Regions from separate parts of the Gottfriedia sp. NPDC057991 genome, predicted to be linked through region 2. Evidence: a T-box and tRNA genes for the amino acid it is inferred to sense, from the RefSeq annotation. Region 2 holds a T-box; the other holds one or more tRNA genes.

Region 1 (3,420 bases), on a different contig from region 2:
CCGTTGAAAAAATACGGTTAATTAATTCCATTCTTTCATAAGTGCTTTCCATTGAAGCACTCGTGTAAATGGCTGAAACAATTTCGTCGCCTTCCATTACTGGGGTAACAATCGTTTTCATTCGATGACCATTTTTAGGATCAATTAACACTTTTTCAGTTCTAGTACCTACTAAAAGTGCTCTTTTAACTAAAATATCAGTTGTCCTTTTACCAACAATAGACCGATTACTAGAATCCGAAGTAGCAATGACTTCACTATTTTGGTTAATAACTCTTACGTCTGATATTCCAATATTCTTTCCAAAGTCAGAAACTATTTTTCGGATATTAGCTTTTACCTCTGGATCGTCCAGAGTTTTCTTTTTTTCATACTCGATTTTTATATTATAAGCCAGTAGCTTAGCTCGTTCGTTTATCGCAACTGTAAAACTATTTACGAGTTGCTTTTCAAGCTCTCTCGAAAAATAAACGCTAATAATTTGCATAGCCACCAGTATGAGTAAAATATAAACAAGTACAAATTTAAATACAATTGATTTAAATAAACCAACTTTATTATAAGCTGCCATTAATCTTGCTCCGGATCACGCAGGTAATATCCTACTCCTCTTCTTGTTACAATGAAAAGTGGATAACTTGGATTGTCCTCAATTTTTTCACGAAGTCTTCGAATTGTTACATCGACAGTTCGTACATCTCCAAAATAATCATAACCCCAAACGGTTTGAAGTAAGTGTTCTCTCGTCATAACCTGTCCGATATGCTTTGCTAAGTAATATAGTAATTCAAATTCGCGGTGAGTTAATTCGATCTTCTCGCCACGTTTTGTTACGATATAAGCGTTTGGATTGATAACAAGCGAACCAATAATAACTTCAACTGATTCCTCTTTTTCAGATGTAGCTCCTGTTTGGTGTCTACGTAAATTTGCTTTAACTCTAGCAAGCAACTCACGTGTACTAAATGGTTTTGTTACGTAGTCATCTGCTCCCATTTCTAAACCTAGTACTTTATCTAATTCAGAATCTTTTGCTGTAATCATAATGATCGGCATATCATGATTCTTTCTAATTTCTCTACAAACTTCTAAACCATCTCTAATTGGCAACATAATATCTAATAAAACTAGATCAGGAAGAAACTCATCTACTTTTTGTAATGCTTCCTCTCCATCATACGCGCAAACAATTTCAAAACCTTCTTTTTCTAAATTAAACTTCAATATATCAGCAATTGGTTTTTCATCATCGACTATTAATATTTTTTTATTCATTCCCCGCACTCCTTTTCTAGTCAGTTTTTGCTGCCATCAATTCTATACATATCTTTTGCAATTTAGTATTAAATTAGGCAACAAATGAACTTTTCATAGCAATTTCGTTTTGTGGACTATCTCTCTAAATATAATACGACTACGATCATACGTGTTATTCTTTTTATATATAAACACTAGATTTTTGAAAAAAACCTCTAGCTTGTTGCTAGAGGTCTACTCCACTTACTTCTATTTTAAATTAAGTATGTTTTTTTGTAAAATCGAACCGTTTTAATCAAACTAGAATCTATTTTCTATTAGGTTGATATAAAATAAAAAACTACTGTATATACAGTAGTTTTTATGATGGCTCGGGACGGAATCGAACCGCCGACACGAGGATTTTCAGTCCTCTGCTCTACCGACTGAGCTACCGAGCCATTATATGGCGGTCCCGACCGGGATCGAACCGGCGATCTCCTGCGTGACAGGCAGGCATGTTAACCGCTACACCACGGGACCAAGATAAGTTTATAAAAAAGGATGACCCGTACGGGACTCGAACCCGTGTTACCGCCGTGAAAGGGCGGTGTCTTAACCGCTTGACCAACGGGCCACATTAATTTAAGAAAAGATGAGCCATGAAGGATTCGAACCTTCGACCCTCTGATTAAAAGTCAGATGCTCTACCTACTGAGCTAATGGCTCATAAAATGATTAACTTCATAAACTATATACTAGTTATGACGACAAGATTTATCTTATCATACTTTCTAATAAATTTGCAATAGTTTTTTTAAAAAATTAATAAAAGCCCCTAAATTTTTATTTAAGGGCTTTTTATTATATTAAGCTCCGAAAACGTTACGTACGATATTTGTTTGGTTACGGTCTGGACCTACTGAGAATACAGATAATGGAATACCTACTAATTGAGACACACGTTCTACATAATGTCTTGCATTAACTGGTAGTTCATTAAGAGTTTTCACTCCTGTAATATCTTCTGTCCAACCTGGAAGTTCTTCAAAAACTGGCTCACATTCTGCAAGTTGTTTTAAGCTAGCAGGGAACTCAGTAATTGTTTCTCCACGGAATTTATAAGCAACGCAAATTTTAACAGTCTCTAGTCCTGTTAATACGTCAATTGAGTTAAGTGATAAATCAGTAATACCGCTAACGCGACGAGCGTGGCGAACTACTACACTATCAAACCAACCAACACGTCTTGGTCTTCCAGTAGTTGTACCGTACTCACGACCTACTTCACGAATTGTATTTCCAATTTCATCGAAAAGCTCAGTTGGGAATGCACCTTCACCAACACGAGTAGTGTAAGCTTTACATACACCAACAACGTGATTAATTTTGGTTGGACCAACACCAGATCCAATTGTTACTCCACCTGCAACAGGGTTAGAAGAAGTAACGAATGGGTATGTACCTTGGTCGATATCTAACATTACACCTTGTGCGCCTTCAAATAATACGCGCTTTCCACCATCAATTGCATCATTTAATACAACAGAAGTATCACACACATATTTTTTAATTTGTTGTCCGAACTCATAATATTCTTCAAAAATCTCTTCGATATTTAATGAATTTGAATCATACATTTTTTCAAATAAATTATTTTTCTCTTCAAGATTGCGTTTTAATTTTTCGTAAAACTCTTCTTTATCTAAAAGGTCTGCCATACGGATTCCCACACGTGCAGCTTTGTCCATATAAGCTGGTCCAATACCTTTTTTAGTAGTACCAATCTTATTATCACCTTTACGCTCTTCTTCTAACTCATCTTGTTTTAAATGATAAGGTAAGATAACATGAGCACGGTTACTAATACGTAAGTTGTCAGTTGAAACACCTTTATCATGTAGGTATGCTAGCTCTTGAACTAAAGCTTTAGGATCTACAACCATACCATTTCCAATAACACAAATTTTATCTGAGAAGAAAATACCTGATGGAATTAAATGAAGTTTGTACTTTACACCATTAAATACGATTGTATGACCTGCGTTGTTACCACCTTGATATCTTGCAACTACTTCTGCCTGTTGTGATAAAAAGTCGGTAATTTTTCCTTTTCCTTCGTCTCCCCATTGAGAACCAACTACTACTACTGATGACAATGTACTGCACCTCCGATTAAAATAC
Region 2 (3,420 bases):
TTCGAGAAGTACACCTAAACCTGGTAATACTTTTTCCTCACCACTTTGAATAGCATCTACAATTGTTGCTTCTAATTGATCACTTTTATTACCTGAAATATTGTGAAGAACTGCACCGCGAATATTAAAATTCATTTTGAATTCTCCTTTCATATTAAGCTTTATGTAGTATTTGTAAACGGAAACGATTTTATGTATGATAAACGATATGATATACGATGAAAGGTAAAGGAAACTTATGAAACAAATTGATTCCATACAAAATAATTCTGTAAAGGCTTGGAAAAAGCTACATACAAAAAAAGGAAGAGATAAAGCTAAACAATATATTGTAGAAGGTTTTCATTTAGTGGAGGAGGCAATTAAGCATGATGCACCGATCCTTCATTTATTAATCAGTGAAGAAATCGATCTGCCTTCTAATTTTTCAATAGGGTCATTGGAGATTACTTATATATCTAAAGAGGTTAGTAAGGAATTAAGTGAAACAGAAACGACGCAAGGCATTTTTGCAATTATCGAATTTTCTTATGTAAGAATCGATTTTGGGAAAGTGTCAAAATTATTATTAATTGATGAGGTTCAAGATCCAGGTAATGTTGGAACAATGATTCGAACAGCGGATGCTGCTGGTTTTGATGGAGTTATTTTAGGTTCAGGTACGAGTGACCTATATAATGCTAAAACAATTCGATCTACGCAAGGATCAATATTCCATTTACCAATTTTACGAGGAGATTTAGCCGAAGCAGTTTCAAATTTAAAAGAAAAGGGAATAACTGTTTATGGAACTTCTCTTCAAAATGCAAAACCATTTAATGAAGTAAAAACTTCAAATCGTTTTGCCATTATTGTAGGAAATGAAGGTAAAGGTGTGAATTCAACATTACTTTCATTAACTGATGAAAATTTATATATACCGATTTATGGTAAAGCTGAATCATTAAATGTTGGAATTGCAGCAGGTATTCTGATGTATAGCCTGTGAGGCATAGAAAATGATAGAAGCCATTTTAGCTTTCTAGGTCAGTAAAAATGATTCAAATCATTTAGTAAATAATTATGTTGAGCAGTTGCATTAATTGAAAAAAATCAATATAATTAATTAAGAAAATTTAATACATAAAAAGCTTTGACAGAGAGTAGTAAATTGGAATCTCTATTTTAGGGAAAAGGTGCCGTAGACTGTAAGCACTTTTATAGTAGACCAAATTGAATTCACCTCTTGAGCTAGCGCCGGGACCATTTTTTAATGTAAAGGCGACTCGGTCTATCTAAGTAGATCGTTATATGAATGAAGTGAGCAGTTAATTTTGCGTAAAATAACAACTGTTAATTAGGGTGGTACCGCGATCAATCCTCGTCCCTTTTTTGGGAGCGAGGTTTTTTTATGTTTAAATTTATGAATTTGAAATTGAATAGGAGGATTATTCATGCAAGAGCGTTTAGTTTCTTTACAAGCAGAAGCGATTAAGCAAATAGAAGAAGCAAAAGATTTAAAAGCATTAAATGAAATAAGAATTGCCTATCTAGGGAAAAAAGGTCCGATTACTGAAGCAATGAAAGCAATGAAGGATTTATCTCCTGAAGAGCGTCCAAAAATGGGAGCTGTTGCGAATGAAGTACGTGCGGCAATCCAAGAAAAACTTGAAGCAAAACAAGTTGTATTAGAACATAATGCAATTAATGAAAAATTAGAAAGTGAATCAATTGACGTAACACTTCCGGGAAGACCAGTGCATGCAGGTGGAGCTCATCCGTTAAGAGCGGTTATTCAAGAAATTGAAGATTTATTTATTGGAATGGGATATGAAATTGCAGAAGGTCCAGAAGTAGAAAAGGACTATTATAATTTCGAAGCATTAAATTTACCAAAAGGTCATCCAGCTCGTGATATGCAGGATTCATTCTATATTTCTGAAGAAACATTAATGAGAACTCATACTTCACCTGTTCAAGCTAGAACAATGGAAGCAAACGTGGAAAAAGGACCAATTAAAATAATTTGTCCAGGTAAAGTTTATCGCCGTGATGACGATGATGCTACACATTCTCATCAATTTATGCAAATCGAAGGTCTTGTAATTGGTGAAAACATTTCAATGAGTGATTTAAAAGGAACTTTACAACTTTTTGCGAAAAAAATGTTTGGTGAAGATCGTGAAATTCGTTTACGCCCAAGCTTCTTCCCATTCACTGAGCCTTCAGTAGAAATGGATATTTCTTGTATGAAATGTGGAGGAAAAGGCTGTAACATGTGTAAGCACACTGGATGGATTGAAATTTTAGGTGCAGGAATGGTACATCCTAACGTACTTGAGATGGCTGGATATAATCCAAAAGAAGTTCAAGGATTTGCTTTCGGTATGGGTCCAGAACGTATTGCATTATTAAAATATGGTATTGATGATATTCGTCATTTCTATACGAACGATATAAGATTCTTAAAGCAATTCCAACAAATGTAAGGTAGGAGGGGACAAAACATGTTTGTATCAACAAAATGGTTACAAGAATACGTTGATTTAAGTGGTGTTACACCAGACGAACTTGCAAAATTAATAACAAAAGCAGGTATTGAAGTTGAAGGTGTTAATCATCTTTCAGAAGGAATTAAAAATGTTGTTGTTGGTTATGTAATGGAACGTGAACAACATCCAGAGGCAGATAAATTATCAAAATGTACTGTTGATGTTGGTGAAGAGCAACCAGTACAAATTATTTGTGGCGCACCAAATATTGCTAAAGGTCAAAAAGTGATCGTGGCAAAGGTAGGCGCTGTTTTACCGGGGAATTTTAAAATTAAAAAAGCAAAATTACGTGGTGAAGTTTCTGAAGGAATGATTTGCTCTCTTCAAGAATTAGGAATTGAAGGCAAAGTAGTTGCAAAAGAATTCTCAAATGGAATTTTCGTTTTACCAAGTGATGCGGAAGTAGGGGCAGATGCATTAGACGTACTATATCGTGATGATGCAGTATTAGAACTTGGATTAACACCAAATCGTGCTGATTGCTTAAATATGATTGGTGTTGCTTATGAGGTAGCTGCGATTTTAGATCGTGACGTGAAACTTCCATCGATTAGCGCTCAATCAGCTACAACTGCTGATTATGTTTCAGTTTCAATTGAATCAAAAGAAGATGCACCATATTATAGTGCTAAATTAGTTAAAGGCGTAAAAATTGGTCCTTCTCCATTATGGATGCAAGCTCGTTTAATGAGTGCTGGTATTCGTCCAATTAATAATGTAGTTGATATTACGAACTATATTTTAATTGAGTATGGTCAACCTTTACACGCGTTTGATTTTAATAAATTAAATAGTAATCAAATAATCGTTCGTCATGCGAAAGAAAACGAAAAAATCGTTACGCTTGATGGTGAAGAGCGCACATTACAGCCACATAATTTAGTGATCG

Evidence for each region. A T-box is a leader RNA that pairs with one kind of tRNA and senses whether it is charged. The one in region 2 lies ahead of pheS (phenylalanine--tRNA ligase subunit alpha), so its partner is inferred to be a tRNA-Phe.
Region 1: it encodes a tRNA-Phe, which carries the amino acid that the T-box ahead of pheS (phenylalanine--tRNA ligase subunit alpha) is inferred to sense. The anticodon was not compared.

Annotation. Positions count from the first base shown of each region.
Region 1 is NZ_JBHVQN010000003.1:626,475-629,894, forward strand. It holds gene walK (cell wall metabolism sensor histidine kinase WalK) at 1-571, opposite strand, end outside; gene yycF (response regulator YycF) at 571-1,275, opposite strand; tRNA gene ACFVR2_RS14345 (tRNA-Phe) at 1,625-1,697, opposite strand; tRNA gene ACFVR2_RS14350 (tRNA-Asp) at 1,704-1,779, opposite strand; tRNA gene ACFVR2_RS14355 (tRNA-Glu) at 1,802-1,873, opposite strand; tRNA gene ACFVR2_RS14360 (tRNA-Lys) at 1,893-1,965, opposite strand; gene ACFVR2_RS14365 (adenylosuccinate synthase) at 2,106-3,395, opposite strand.
Region 2 is NZ_JBHVQN010000007.1:5,904-9,323, reverse strand. It holds gene sspI (small acid-soluble spore protein SspI) at 1-135, opposite strand, end outside; gene ACFVR2_RS20835 (TrmH family RNA methyltransferase) at 239-988, shown strand; T-box leader at 1,124-1,371, shown strand; gene pheS (phenylalanine--tRNA ligase subunit alpha) at 1,434-2,468, shown strand; gene pheT (phenylalanine--tRNA ligase subunit beta) at 2,487-3,420, shown strand, end outside.